Regions from separate parts of the Aquibium oceanicum genome, predicted to be linked through region 1. Evidence: predicted binding sites of a transcription regulator. Region 1 holds the regulator's gene; the other holds the start of a gene.
What was found. Region 1 encodes PhoB, which activates phosphate uptake and scavenging genes when phosphate is short. Its sites were predicted from a motif close to TGTCATNNANCTGTCAT; they were not measured.
Positions count from the first base shown of each region.

Region 2: a site for PhoB is predicted at 2,102-2,118, ahead of BSQ44_RS12665 (UDP-2,3-diacylglucosamine diphosphatase). Genes of this name have one in related genera too.

Region 1 is NZ_CP018171.1:4,868,771-4,876,215, reverse strand. Features, by position in the region: gene BSQ44_RS23830 (PstS family phosphate ABC transporter substrate-binding protein) at 1-186, shown strand, start outside; gene pstC (phosphate ABC transporter permease subunit PstC) at 279-1,742, shown strand; gene pstA (phosphate ABC transporter permease PstA) at 1,739-3,049, shown strand; gene pstB (phosphate ABC transporter ATP-binding protein PstB) at 3,064-3,879, shown strand; gene phoU (phosphate signaling complex protein PhoU) at 3,908-4,615, shown strand; gene phoB (phosphate regulon transcriptional regulator PhoB) at 4,628-5,317, shown strand; gene BSQ44_RS23800 (CHAT domain-containing protein) at 5,324-7,348, opposite strand; gene BSQ44_RS23795 (CRTAC1 family protein) at 7,358-7,445, opposite strand, start outside.
Region 2 is NZ_CP018171.1:2,567,530-2,574,974, forward strand. Features, by position in the region: gene BSQ44_RS12650 (hypothetical protein) at 72-365, shown strand; gene BSQ44_RS12655 (fumarylacetoacetate hydrolase family protein) at 372-1,214, opposite strand; gene BSQ44_RS12660 (SDR family oxidoreductase) at 1,262-2,041, opposite strand; gene BSQ44_RS12665 (UDP-2,3-diacylglucosamine diphosphatase) at 2,166-2,987, shown strand; gene BSQ44_RS12670 (MFS transporter) at 3,130-4,341, shown strand; gene dgcA (N-acetyl-D-Glu racemase DgcA) at 4,312-5,295, opposite strand; gene BSQ44_RS12680 (ABC transporter permease) at 5,374-6,558, shown strand; gene BSQ44_RS12685 (ABC transporter ATP-binding protein) at 6,578-7,414, shown strand; gene BSQ44_RS12690 (MlaD family protein) at 7,414-7,445, shown strand, end outside.

The DNA of each region.
Region 1 (7,445 bases):
CTTCAGTTCTACGTCAAGAAGGCGCATATCGGCGTCATTCCTGGTCTCAAGGAATATGTCGAGTTCTTCCTCGACGACCAGATGGTCGGCCCCGATAGCCCGCTCGCCGACTACGGCCTCGTCCCGGCTCCCGATGCCGAGCGTGACGCGGTCCGCGATGGCTTCGAGAGCGGCGAGACCATGTAAGAAGCCAGCAATGGCAAGCGTCGCGGACGGCATACGTCGTCCGCGACGAATTCGTGCAGCCGCCAACGCGGCGAACCGATGAGGGGAAATCGGTGTCAGCTTCAGTCGTATTGCTGGTCGTCGTCATCATCGGCGTCATAGGCTATTTCGCCGGGAGGCGGCGGGCAGTAGCCCAGCAGTCTTCAGGGGGCGAAAAACCCCATTCGCGGGTTCATTACCACGGCTGGTGGGCGTTCACGCTCGCTGTGCTTCCCGCGCTCCTGTTCCTGGGCATCTGGCTCGTCGGCAGCGCATTCTACATCGAGCGCTCGGTCGAGGCGCGCCTGCCGGCCCAGACCGCGGAAAGCGCTGTCGCCAGCCGCGGCCTGGCGTTCGGCATGGTCAAGAGCCTCGCCGCCGGGCTGGAGCGGCTCCAGGATGCCGGCGTCACGATCCCGCAGACATTCGAGGAAATCCGGCCGATGCTGGCCGAGCGTGGTGTCGCGCTCGCCTCCGGCACACAGGACTACATGATCGAGCTGGCGCTCGAGATGAACGCGATGCAGTCGACGCTGGCCTGGATCGGTTCGATCCTGGCGATCGCCATGGCGCTCGGTGGCGCCTGGCTCGCGGTTTCGCGCATCCATCTGCGTTCGCGCGCCCGCAACAATGTCGAACGGGTGATCCTCTGGCTGCTGATCGCCGCCTCGACGATCGCCATCATGACGACGGTCGGCATCGTGTTCTCGATGCTGTTCGAGACGATCCACTTCTTCCAGTCGGTGTCGCTCACGAACTTCTTCTTCGGGACCGTCTGGGATCCGCGTTTCGCGGCCGCCGGTTCGGGCGGTGCGGAAGGGCAGTACGGGCTCATCCCGCTGCTTGCCGGAACGCTCTACATCGCGTTCGTCGCGATGCTCTTCGCGGTTCCGATCGGCCTGATGGCGGCGATCTACATGGCCGAGTACGCCTCCAAGCGCGTCCGCTCCATCGTCAAGCCGCTGCTCGAGGTCCTCGCCGGCATTCCCACCATCGTCTACGGCTTCTTCGCGCTCGTCACGGTCGGTCCGTTCCTGCGCGATCTCTCGGCGGCGATCGCCGGCTTCAGCTTCATCCAGGCGCAGAGCGTGCTGACCGCGGGCCTCGTCATGGGCATCATGCTCATCCCGTTCGTGTCGTCGCTGTCCGACGACATCATCACCGCCGTTCCCGGTTCCATGCGGGACGGATCGCTGGGGCTCGGCGCCACGCGTTCGGAAACCATCAAGCGCGTCATCCTTCCGGCCGCCCTGCCGGGGATCGTCGGGGCGCTTCTGCTCACCGCATCGCGCGCCATCGGCGAGACCATGATCGTGGTGCTGGCGGCCGGAGTGGCGGCCAACCTGACGGCAAATCCGTTCGAGGCCATGACCACGATCACGGTCAAGATCGTCAACCAGCTGACCGGCGATCTCGAGTTCACGTCGCCACAGACGCTCGTCGCCTTCGCGCTGGGCATGACCCTGTTCGTGCTCACGCTCGGCATGAACGTCTTCGCGCTCTACATCGTGCGCAAGTACCGGGAGCAGTACGAATGACCGACGCCACCTTCGAAACCGCGGCGGCTCCCCATCCGCGCCGCGACATCGGCATCAAGAAGCGGTATGCGGCCGAACGCCGGTTCCGCATCTACGGGATCGTCGCCATCGCGATCGGCATCTTCTTCCTGTTCGCGCTCATGTGGTCGGTGTTCTCGAAAGGCTACACCGCCTTCTGGCAGACCTCGATCCAGCTGCCGATCGAGATCGAGGAAAGCATCATCGATCCCGACAACGAGCGCGACACGGATCCGAACGTGCTCCTGACCGCCAACTACCCCAGGCTGGCCGATGCCGCGATCGCAAAGGTGCTCGGCATCGATCCCGAGAACCGGAAGCTCATGCGCGAGGCCGGCGGCCTGGTCTCCAACGGCGTCAGGAACCAGCTGCGCAATCTCGTTACCAGCGACTGGTCCGTGATCGGAACGACGCAGACCGTCTGGGTACTGGCCACCGCCGACGTGGATTCCGCGGTGAAGGGACAGGTGGACCTGACGGTCGAGGAATCCCGTCGCAAGGTCTCCGATCAGCAACTGGAGTGGATACGCCAGCTCCAGCAGGCGGGCGTGATCGAACAGAAGTTCAATACCGGCCTGTTCACCTACGGCGCGTCCAGCCGTCCCGAGACCGCCGGCATGGGTGTGGCGATCATCGGCTCGCTCTTCATGATGCTGATCGTGCTGATCCTGGCGCTGCCGATCGGCGTCGCGGCCTCCATCTACCTGGAAGAGTTCGCGCCGAAGAACCGCTTCACCGATCTCATCGAGGTCAACATCAACAACCTGGCCGCGGTGCCGTCGATCGTCTTCGGCCTGCTCGGGCTGGCGGTCTTCATCAACTTCATGGAACTCCCCCGTTCCGCGTCGCTCGTCGGCGGGCTGGTGCTGACCCTGATGACCCTGCCGACGATCATCATCGCCACGCGCGCCGCCCTGCGGGCCGTACCGCCCTCGATCCGCGCCGCGGCGCTCGGGCTCGGCGCATCGAAGACGCAGATGGTGTTCCACCACGTCCTGCCGCTCGCCGCGCCCGGTATCCTCACCGGCACCATCATCGGCCTGGCGCAGGCGCTCGGCGAAACGGCGCCGCTGCTGCTGATCGGCATGGTGGCCTTCGTGGCCAATTATCCCACTTCGCCGCTCGATCCCGCAACGGCGCTGCCGGTGCAGATCTACATGTGGGCCAACGAAGCCGAGCGCGCCTTCGTGGAGCGCACGTCGGGCGCCATCATCATCCTGCTGATGTTCCTGGCGGTCATGAACATCGGCGCTATCATACTTCGCCGGCGCTTCGAACGCCGCTGGTAATGGAGTACAAGGACATGAACATGCTGAGCGAAGCCGCAGTCGAGAAGAAGCTCATGACCCCCGATGCCATGACCAGCTACAAGATGCGGGGCGAAAAGGTCACGGTGCACTATGGGGAAAAGCAGGCGCTGTTCGACGTCGACCTGAACGTTCCGGAAAAGCAGGTGATGGCACTCATCGGGCCGTCGGGCTGCGGCAAGTCCACCTTCCTGCGCTGCCTGAACCGGATGAACGACACCATCGACATCGCCAGGATCGGCGGCAAGATCACGCTCGACGGCGAGGACATCTACGATCCGAAGATCGACGTCGTGGAGCTCCGGGCCCGTGTCGGCATGGTGTTCCAGAAGCCGAACCCGTTTCCGAAGTCGATCTACGAGAACATCGCCTACGGCCCCCGCATCCACGGCCTGACCACGAACAAGGCCGAGCTCGACGCCGTGGTGGAATCCAGCCTGCAGAAGGCGGCGATCTGGAACGAGGTCAAGGACAGGCTTCAGGAGCCGGGCACCGGCCTGTCCGGCGGCCAGCAGCAGCGCCTGTGCATCGCCCGCGCCATCGCGGTCTCTCCGGAGGTCATCCTCATGGACGAGCCGTGCTCGGCGCTCGATCCGATCGCCACCGCCAAGGTCGAGGAACTGATCGACGAGCTTCGCCAGAACTACACGATCGTTATCGTCACGCACTCGATGCAGCAGGCCGCCCGCGTCTCGCAGCGCACCGCGATGTTCCATCTCGGCTACCTCGTGGAGGAAGGCCCGACGGACAAGATGTTCACCAACCCCGACGACAAGCGCACCCAGGACTACATCACCGGTCGCTTCGGCTGATCCGGCACCAGGATACGAGGACAGGACCATGGGCGAGCACACCGTTGCCTCCTTCGACGAGGAACTTCAAAGTATCGATCGCCTTCTGTGCGACATGGGCGAACTCGCGGCCTCGATGGTGGACGACGCCACCCGCGCGCTGCTTTCCACCGACGCGGCGCTCGCCCAGCGCATCATCTCCGACGATGCCATCATGGACGCCAAGCAGCGCGAGCTCGACGACAAGGCAATCACGCTGATCGCCCGCCGCCAGCCGATGGCGCAGGATCTGCGCGCCGTCGTCAGCGCCATCCGCATGGCCGGCGATCTGGAGCGCATCGGCGATCTCGCCAAGAACATCGCCAAGCGTGTCGGTGCTGTGGGGCTGACCTCGACGCCGACCAGCCTGTCCTATTCGATCGAGAGCATGGCCGAGCTCGTCCACCGCCAGGTCAAGAAGGTGGTCGACCTGTACGTCGCGCGCGAGGCCGAGGCGCTGGTACCGCTGCGCGTCGAGGACGAGAAGATCGACATCAAGTACACGGCGATCTTCCGCGAGCTCCTGACCTACATGATGGAAGACCCGCGCAACATCACGTCGTGCACCCATCTCCTGTTCTGCGCCAAGAACCTGGAGCGCATCGGCGATCACGTCACGAACATCGCGGAAAACGCCTACTACGTCATGACCGGCAAGCAACTGCCCATGGCGCGGCCCAAGACCGACGAGACGGTGATGGCCGGGGCGAACGCCTGAGGACGACGCGGCATGATTGCAGCAAAGGTCATGGTGGTCGAGGATGAGGAGCCGCTCTGCGTCCTCCTCAAATACAACCTCGAAGCAGAAGGTTATCAGGTCGAGATCGTCACCCGCGGCGACGAGGCCGAGATACGGCTGCAGGAGAGCGTGCCGGATCTTCTGGTGCTCGACTGGATGGTGCCCGCGATTTCGGGCATCGAACTGTGCAGGCGGCTGAGAATGCGCCCTGAGACGGAACGCCTGCCGATCATCATGCTCACGGCGCGCGGCGAGGAGAGCGATCGCGTGCGCGGCCTCTCCACCGGCGCCGACGATTACCTAGTAAAGCCTTTCTCCACCCCCGAATTCATCGCCCGCGTCCGCGCTCTGCTGCGCCGTGCCAAGCCGGAGGTCCTGTCGAGTGTGCTCAAGGTCGGCGACATCGTGCTCGACCGCGAGTCCCATCGCGTCTATCGCAAGAAGAGCGAGATCAAGCTCGGACCGACCGAGTTCCGCCTGCTCGAATTCCTGATGCAGCATCCCGGTCGCGTCTTCTCGCGCGGGCAGCTTCTGGACAATGTCTGGGGCGAGACGATCTACATCGACGAACGCACCGTCGACGTCCATGTCGGTCGCCTGCGCAAGGCGGTCAACAACGGCCGCATGCCCGACGTCATCCGCACGATCCGCGGCGCGGGCTACGCGATCCGCGAGGCCTGACCGGCGCTACCGCGACACCTCGAACGGCACGACCATCACGCCCGCCCGCCGCCGAGAGGCGGCGGATGGCTGTTCGCGCGAGGGCGACCCCCTTGCACCCATGTGCCGGGCCTCCGACAGCGCCAGTTCGAAGCGCTCGCTCGCTCCCACGAACGACCCGAGGAACTCCCGTCCGCCGAACTGCGAGACCTTGCGGATGCCGCCGGGCAGCAATGTCCGCAGCGACGCGGGACTGAGCAGCAGGTGCGCCAGCATCGTGCCCGGCACGCTTTCAAAATCCGACAGCGGACGCAGCGGCGATGCGGGCGCGGCTTCACGTACCACGATGATCGCCCGTTCCATTCCCACCGTCGTGTCGGTGAAGCGGACGAGGCCAAGGCGCTCTTCGTCGCCCGCCGGCACGCGCTCCGACAGGAGATGCGAGACCGTCCCCTCCGCGTCCGCATAGAGGACGTCGAGATCGACTGGCTTGCCGCCGAGGTTGGCGATGTCGAGATGAAGCTCGTCTCCGGCGCCGACCCGAACCGCCGCGCCTGGTCCGATAGGGTCCATGTCCTCGCTGCCCACGCGCTTCACCAGAGGAAGCACGTTCAGCGCTACCGACATGGGGCGGTCGTCGTCCGCGGGAGCCAGCACCACCGTGCGTGACCCGAACAGCACGAAAGCGCCCCACTTCGAGGGTTCGGGCCAGCGCTCGCGCGCCGCGTCCTGCGCCAGGCGTAGCGCCGTGCCCGGCGGGTGGTTGGTCAGGAAATCGACGAAGCGCGTCATGATCCACGAGGTCGCCTCGTCGTCGACGTTCCAGAGGCTGACGATGACGCTGCTCGCGCCGGCAAGCATGAAGGCGCGCGCAAGCCCGACGATCCCGGCGTCGAGCGGGTTGCCCAGCCCGGTCTGGCAGGCGCTCAGCACCACGAGCGGGTTGTTCGAAAGCCGCATCTCCTGGATCGCGCGGGCCGTGAGCCTGCCATCGCTGAGCGCGATGAAGCTGCCGTCCACCGGATCCGTGATGCTGCTGAGGCCATGGGCGGCGAGGTGGATGTAGGTGTCCTCGGCTAGGTGGCGGGTCACCGTCTCGATCGTCGCGTCGGAGCCGATGATCGGCGTCGCCTCGAAGCGGGCGGCGATCGTGCGCGCCTCGGCCGCGGCACCAGGCAGCCGCGGGAAGATCCATTCCGGATCGCCCGTGGCGTCCGGATCGCCGGCGATCGTCTGGGGCCGCACTTCGGGCGCGATCGCAAACAGCCGTCCCGCCGCCACGTCGTTCATCGACGCCTCGACGTTGACTGCAGTCGAGTGGACCAGCGGAATCCCGTCGCCATTCGGGTCGAGGACGCCAAAGGGCACCGTGCCGATGTTGAGCGCCGGCACGACCGTCAGGTTGGCGAATTCCTCGATGATGCTTTCGGTTTCTCCGAAGAGCTTTTGTGACAGGTCCGCCAGCATTGCCGCTCGCTGCTCTCCGGAAGGTTCGGATGCGTCTGCCAAAGCCCGTGCGCCGCGCGTGGTACCGAACGAGTTTTCATCGCGAAGCCTGGGGCTGCGCTCTGCGCTGTTGCCGCCCGCCGTCAGTGCATTGCGCACCCGTTCGATCAGGTCGACCAGTTCGCCCACGTCGCGCACCGGCAATCGGAAGATTGCATCCGGCTCCCGGACGTCCGCATGCGGTTTCCCCGTGCCACGATGCGCTCCATCGGCTCCCCCGGTGCGATCGCGCCAGAGATAGCCGCAGACGATCCTGCCGCTGCGGAGATAGAAGATGAGGCCGTTGCTCCGGTCATCCGAGGGCGAGACGCGGAAGCCGACATAAGAGAGGATCGCGCCGCGCAGATCGTTGGGAAAGGGTTGCAGCTCGTATGTCAGGCCGCGTGTCGCCGCGAGCGTGACGAGCTGCTCGCCACTTGCTTTGACCGCGTCTTCAAAGGACGGGCACGCATGATCGGCCGTCGGGCCCGAAAGGGCGGGGGCCGCACCCGCGCACAGCCAGCCCGCCGTCAGGGTGGCGAGAAGCAGTTTGGCCGCGGAACGCACGGCGGATCGCTACTGCGCCGACGAGGCCTGCCAGGAATCGTCTTCCGGCGGATACCAGTAGCGCGCGGCCTTCGCTTCCCTGCCGATGAGGACGAAA
Region 2 (7,445 bases), 2.3 Mb from region 1:
AACATCCGCACAGTTGGCGCTTCATGCGCCGCGCGAGCCGCCAGGCAAAGCCCCTCGCGCTTCTTCGAACAATGGCCCTTGCCGCGTTTGCCTCGGGTATCTTCGGCGGCGCCCACGCCCATGACGCCCCGTCGGGCTGGAACTATCCCTTCGCCTGTTGCTCGGGGTTCGACTGTCGCCCGGTCGAAGCGAGGGTGATCAGCGAAAGGCCGGAAGGCTACGTGATCGCCTCGACCGGAGAAGTGGTCGCCTACAGCGACCGGAGGGTGCGGAACTCGCCGGACGGCGAGTTCCACTGGTGCTCTGTCGCCGGCAGGAACGACGGCAGGACCATCTGCCTGTTCGTCCCGCCGCGGGCCTTCTGAAAACCGCTAGCGTCCGACCACCGTCTGACGCTGTTCGCCGAGGCCGTCGATGCCGAGGTGCATGGTGTCGCCGACCTTGAGGAATATCGGCGGCTTCTTGCCGAGGCCGACGCCGGGCGGGGTGCCCGTGGTGATGACGTCGCCGGGTTCCAGCACCATGAACTCGGAGAGATAGGATATGATCTCTGCGACCGGGAAGATCATCGTCGAAGTGGTGCCGGTCTGCATGCGCTCGCCGTTCACATCGAGGAACATGGAAAGGTTCTGCGGGTCGGCAACCTCGTCGGCTGTGACCAGCCAGGGGCCCAGTGGGCCGAAGGTCGGCGCGCTCTTGCCCTTGATCCACTGGCCGCCGCGCTCGGCCTGGTAGGCGCGCTCGGAGACGTCGTTGCAGAGCGCGTACCCGAACACCTTCGACAGTGCCTCCTCCTCGGTGACGTAGTCGCAGCGTTCGCCGATTACGATGGCGAGTTCGACCTCCCAGTCGAGCTTCTGCGAGCCCTTCGGCATCAGGATGTCGTCGTTCGGGCCGCACAGGCAACTCGGCGCCTTCGAGAACACGATCGGCTCGTTGGGGATCGCGGCGCCGGTTTCGGCGGCGTGGTCGGCGTAGTTGAGGCCGATCGCGATGAAGTGCCCGATGCGCTTCACCGGCGAGCCGATGCGCGCGCCTTCCGGCGCCTTCGGGAGCGACGCGGGATCTACCGCCGAAAGCTTTTCCTTCAGCGCGGGCGACAGCGTCTCGGGCCCATAGTCGTCGATGACGCCCGAGGCATCGCGCAAAACGCCGTCGGCGTCGACCAGTCCGGGTTTTTCGTTGCCCGGTTCACCAAAACGCACCAGTTTCACTTTTCTGTCCCTCCCGATGAATGCAGCGGATGAAGCGGATCGACGGCTCAAAAGGCGCTGTTGAACAGCCCGCCGTCGAGAACGAGGTTCTGCCCGGTGATGTACCCCGAATTCTGCGAACACAGGAACGCGCAGGCCTGGCCGAACTCCTCGGGCCGGCCGAGCCGGCCAGCAGGGATTTCGTTCGCCGTGCGCTCGGCCTGTTCGGTCTCGCTGACTCCGGATTTCTCAGCCGCGAAGACGATGGTCTTGCGGATGCGGTCGGTATCGAACTTGCCGGGCAGGACGTTGTTGATGGTGACGTTCTTGCCGGCGACCGTGCGCGCCACGCCGGCGAGGAAGGCCGTCAGGCCGGCCCGCGCGCCGGACGAGAGATCGAGGCCTGGGATCGGCTGGTAGACCGACAGCGAGGTGATGTTGACGATCCGGCCGAAGCCACGCTCGGCCATGCCGTCGATGACCGCCTGGATCAGCTCGATCGGGGTAACCATGTTCTGGGCGACGCCTTCCAGCATCGCCGCGCGGTCGAGCTGGCGGAAATCCTTCAGCGGAGGACCGCCATTGTTGTTGACGAGGATGTCGGGCGCGGGACAGGCGGTGAGCAGCGCCTTCTGGCCTTCCGGCGTCGAAACGTCCGCCGCGACCTCCTCGACCGTCACGCCAAACCGCTCGCGGATCTCCGCCGCGGTCCGGGCGAGCACCTCGGTGTTGCGGCCGTTGACCACGACGTCGCATCCGGCCTCCGCGAGCGCCATGGCGCAGGCGCGTCCGAGCCCCTTGCTCGACGCGCACACGATCGCCCTGCGTCCCCTGATGCCGAGATCCATCGCCGTTCCTCCCACCCGTTTCCGCGAAACGGTCTAGCGGGCGGAGTGGGAATCCACAACCGTCATAAGCCTGTGACATGAATCGTGTCTTGCCTTCCTCCAAGAGAAAGGCCGGGGCGATCCGATGAAAGACGAGCCGATCCGCAATTTCCGCACGCTCTTCATATCGGACGTGCATCTCGGCTCGAAGCCCGCCAAGGCCGAGTTCCTGATCGATTTCCTGCGCTTTCACGAAGCGCAGAAGATATTTCTCGTTGGCGACATCGTCGACGGCTGGCGGCTGCGCCGCTCCTGGCACTGGCCGCAGGCCCACAACGACGTCGTCCAGAAGCTGCTGCGCAAGGCGCGCAAGGGTGCGGAGATCGTCTACATCGCCGGCAACCACGACGAGTTCCTGCGCGGCTTCCAGGGCGTGCATTTCGGCGGCATCGTCGTCGCGGATCGCGTGGTGCACGAGACCGCCGACGGGCGGCGCTTTCTCGTGATTCACGGCGACCAGTTCGACAGCGTCGTCCACAACGTGCGCTGGCTCGCTTATCTGGGCGACAAGGCCTACGACGCCGCGATCGTGGTCAACCGGGCGATCGGTCTATTCCGGCGCGCGTTCGGCATGCCCTATTGGTCGTTCTCGTCGTGGGCGAAGGTCAAGGTGAAGCGTGCCGTAAACTTCATCGGCTCGTTCCAGAACGTCGTGGCGGAAGAGGCGCGGCGGTCTGGCGTAGACGGCATCATCTGCGGCCACATTCACCACGCCACGATCGAGACCATCTCCGGCGTCGAATACATCAACACCGGCGACTGGGTGGAAAGCTGCACGGCGGTGGCCGAGCGCCTGGACGGCACGTTTGAGATCCTGACCTGGGCGAAGGTCGTCCATGCCGAGCCGGAGCCTGCTTCCGAGCCCGTCCTCGGGCTGGTTCGCGACAGGGCGGTGGAAGCGGCTTAGCCCGGCCGGGACTGATGGCGGCCTGACGGCCAAGTCCGATCGGACACCGGCGTTTCACGATGCCGGCTTTGGTGGTATCGGGGGCCTATTGCTCGGGACCCGCATGGCGCGCCTCCCGAAGTCGCCGGAATTCCGCTTTCGCATGTCCCTTCCTCCGCTGACGCCCGAACAATCGGTCAAGCCGCCGCATTTCGAGGCGCGCATGTCGCTGCTGTTCGCCGCGATCTTCGTGCCGATGGGATTCCACCTTCCGTACTTTCCGCTGTGGTTGGAGGAGCGCGGCTTCGATGCGGCGCAGGTGGGACTGATCCTGTCGGCGCCCATCTTCGTGCGCCTCATGGCGGTGCCGGCGATCACCGCATTCGCCGACCGCGCGCCCGACCGTGCCTATGTGCTGATCGCGCTCGCAGCTGCCGCCCTGGTGGCCTCGCTCGGCTATTTCCTGCCGGTAGGTCCGGTATTCGTACTGTCGATCTCGTTGATCCTCTCTGTCGTGTGGTCGCCGCATTCTCCGCTTGCCGATTCGCTCGCACTTTCGGGCGTGCGCCGCTACGGGTCCGATTATTCCCGCCTGCGCATCTGGGGCACGGCCTCCTTCCTGGCGGCCAATCTCGCGGGCGGCGCGGTGCTGGCGCGCTTTGACGCCGGCGTCTTCCCGTGGCTCTTCAGCGGCGGTCTCGCCGGGATCGTCGTGGCCGCGCTCTTCGCGCCCCGGCTGGGTCGTCCGCGGCGGCCGTCGCAACTCCCCACCGATCTGCCGGATGCCCGGCGCGTACTCTCCGATCCGTATTTCCTGACCATCGCTTTCGGTTGCGGCTCTGTCATCGCCAGTCACGGCTTCTTCTACGCTTTCGGTTCGATCTACTGGAAATCCCTGGGGATCGCGTCCGACACCGTCGGGTTCCTGTGGGCGTTGATGGTGCTCGCGGAGATGTTCCTATTTTTCGTCTTCCGCCGGCTCTTTTCGGGGTTCGGCGTGCCTGCGATCCTCGCCGTCTGCGCCGGTGCCGCGGTGGTCAGATGGGTGGCGATGCCTCTGGTGTGGCCGCTCGGTCTCGGCCTTGCCGGGTTCGGCGTCGTGCAGGCCCTCCACGCGTTCTCGACCGGCCTGACGATGCTGGGGCTCCAGAAGATGATCGCCGAGACGATACCCGAGGAGCGTACCGGAGCCGCGCAAGGCATTGCGTTCGCAGCCAACAGCGGCGGCATGGCCGTGGTCACCCTCGCGTCGGGACCGCTCTATGCATATGCCGGCGCCGTCGGCTTCCTGGCGATGGCGGCGCTCTCGTCGGTCGGGCTTGTCTTGGCTTTGGCCGCTTACCGGCTAACCCCAGAGGGCGGGCGAGGGCGGTGACACCAGCGAACCGGAATAGGAAAGCGCGGGCGAGCGGTCGCGCGCGAGAAGCAGCGGCCCGTCGAGATCGACGTAGTCCGCGTCCTGCGCCAGGAGCACGGCAGGCGCCATCGACAGGGACGTGCCGACCATGCAGCCCACCATGATACCGAAGCCGGCCTGTCGCGCCCGGTCGCGCAGCTGCATGGCGGCGGTCAGGCCGCCGGTCTTGTCCAGCTTGATGTTGACGAAATCGTAGAGCCCGGTGAGTTCCGGGATGCTGTCGGCGGTATGCACACTCTCGTCAGCGCAGATCGGCACAGGATGGGGGATGTCGCGCAAAATCGCGTCCTTTCCGGCCGGGAGCGGCTGCTCGACCAGCGCGATGTGGAACTGCGCGGCGGCCATGAGATTCTCGCGGATATTGTCCTCGGTCCAGCCCTCGTTCGCATCCAGGATAATGCGGCTGTTCGGCGCCGCACTTGCGACCGCGTGGATGCGGGCGGCGTCGTTCGCCGCGCCGACCTTGACCTTGAGCAGCGGGCGTTCGGCTGCCGCGCGGGCTTGGCCCGCCATCTCTTCGGGATCGCCGAGGGAGATCGTGTAGGCAGTGACCACCGGCCGCGGCAGCACCCGGCACACGCGCATGTGCGCATTGTGGCCCAGGCTTTTTGCTTCCAGGTCCCACAGCGCGCAGTCGACGGCGTTGCGGGCTGCGCCCGGGCGCATGGCCGACAGGAGTTCCTCGCGCGACAGGCCGCGTTCGATGTCGCCGCGCACCGCCTCGACCGCGTCGAGCACGTTCGCCACCGTCTCGCCGTAGCGCCCGTAGGGAACGCACTCGCCGCGTCCGGAATGATCGCCCTGGCGGATCGTGCAAATGACGACTTCCGCCTCGGTCTTGGAACCGCGCGAGATTCTAAAGCTTCCCGCTATCGGGAACCGTTCGGTTTCGAGCTGCAGAGAATTAGTCATGGTACTTCCGATGCCGGAACTGTTGCGACGCATCCGACAAATCGACACGACCGCATCCAAGGGTTAATAGTCCTTCCCATGTTGGACAAGCACCAGGCAGACGAAAGTCCGCAAGATCGATCCGAACCGCCCCGCCGGCCGACCGTCGAACGACGCGCGGAAGGCGGGCAGCTCAGCGTTTCGCTGGGCGGCCCGTGGCTCACGCGCACGGTGGCAAGCGTCGAGCCCGAATTGCGCGAGCTGGAAGGGGAGACTGGCGCCAAGTCGCTCGTCATCGACCTGTCCTCCGTGACCCGGATGGACACGGCCGGCGCTTGGGTCATCAAGCGGCTGGCGGCGGCGCACGAGAAAGCCGGGCACGACGTCGAGATTCGCGAGGCCGGACCTACGGAGACGATCCTGCTCGCCGCCGTCGACGACGCGATCCAGCAGGACATCCCACCGGAGGAGACCCGTCGGTTTGGACCGGTCGCGATGCTCGAGGGAATCGGGCGCGTCGTTGTCCAGGGCGGCGAGGAATTCCTGATGGCGATGCACATTCTCGGCGCCACGGTCCGCGGCTCCCAGATGAAGCGCGGACGCGGGCACGGCGTGAACATAGCCGCCATCGCCACCCAGATCGACCGGATGGGCATCGGTGCCATCCCGGTTGTCCTGTTGATGTCGACTATCGTCGGCGCCATCGTGGCGCAGCAGGGCGCCTTCCAGTTGCGCTATTTCGGTGCAGAGATCTTCGTCGTCGACCTGGTCGGCATCCTCGTCTTGCGCGAGATGGGCGTGCTCCTGACCGCGATCATGATCGCCGGTCGCACCGGCAGCGCCATCACCGCCGAGATCGGCTCGATGAAGATGCGCGAGGAAGTCGACGCCCTCACCGTGATCGGTCTAAACCCCATCGGGGTGCTTGTCTTTCCGCGGCTTGTCGCGCTCGTCATCGTCCTGCCGTGCCTCACGGTGGCGTCGAACGTCGCTGCGATCATCGGCGCCATGGGCGTGGGCTGGGTCTATTCCGGCATCACGCCGGAGGCCTTCTTCGACCGCATGAGTGCGGCGGTCGATTATACGAGTGTTCTGTCGGGCCTCATCAAAGCCCCATTCATGGCTTTGATCATCGGCATCATCGGATCGGTCGAGGGCATGAAGGTTGGCGGTAGCGCGGAATCCCTCGGACGACACGTTACCGCTTCGGTCGTGAAGTCCATCTTCGTCGTCATCGTCGTGGACGGGTTCTTCGCAATCTTCTACGCGGCGATCGATTTCTAGTTCCCGGGCAGTGGCGGCAATGGCAACCAGCATGGACACAGGCGCGCCTGACGGCACGGACCACGACATCGTCCTTTCGGTACGCGGCGTCAAAGTAGCCTTCGGAGAGCAGGTAGTGCTCGACGGACTGGACCTCGACGTCTATCGCGGCGAGATCCTCGGCTTCGTCGGCGCGTCGGGAGCCGGCAAGTCGGTGCTGCTGCGCACGGTCCTCGGGCTGAACAAGAAGCAGGCCGGGACGATACGCCTCTTCGGCGTCGACCTCGACAACGTCACCGATCAGGAGCGGGTCAGCCTCGACATGCGCATGGGCATGCTGTTCCAGCACGGAGCGCTGTTTTCCGGCCTCACCGTCATCGAGAACATCCAGGTTCCGATGCGCGAATATCTCGACCTGCCGAAGCCACTGATGAACGAACTGGCGCGCCTGAAGATCGAGCTCGTCGGACTGCCGGCGAATGCGGCGTCGAAGTATCCCTCGCAGCTGTCTGGCGGCATGATCAAGCGCGCGGCACTCGCCCGTGCGCTTTCGCTCGATCCCGCCATCGTCTTCCTCGACGAACCGACCTCCGGCCTCGACCCGATCGGCGCGGCTGAGTTCGACGAACTCGTCGCCAAGCTGCGCGACACGATGGGCCTCACCGTCTACATGGTGACCCACGACCTCGACAGCCTGTTCTCGGTCTGCGACCGCGTCGCGGTGCTGGGCCAGAAGCGGGTCCTTGTCGAAGGGCCGGTGAGCTATATGCTCACAGTCGAGGAACCGTGGGTCAAATCCTACTTCCGGGGCAAGAGAGCGCGGCAGATCGATCCGGCCGCCCATACGAAGAATCACACGGCCGGAGCGGCAAGCTGATGGATACCAAAGCCAACTACGTCTCGGTCGG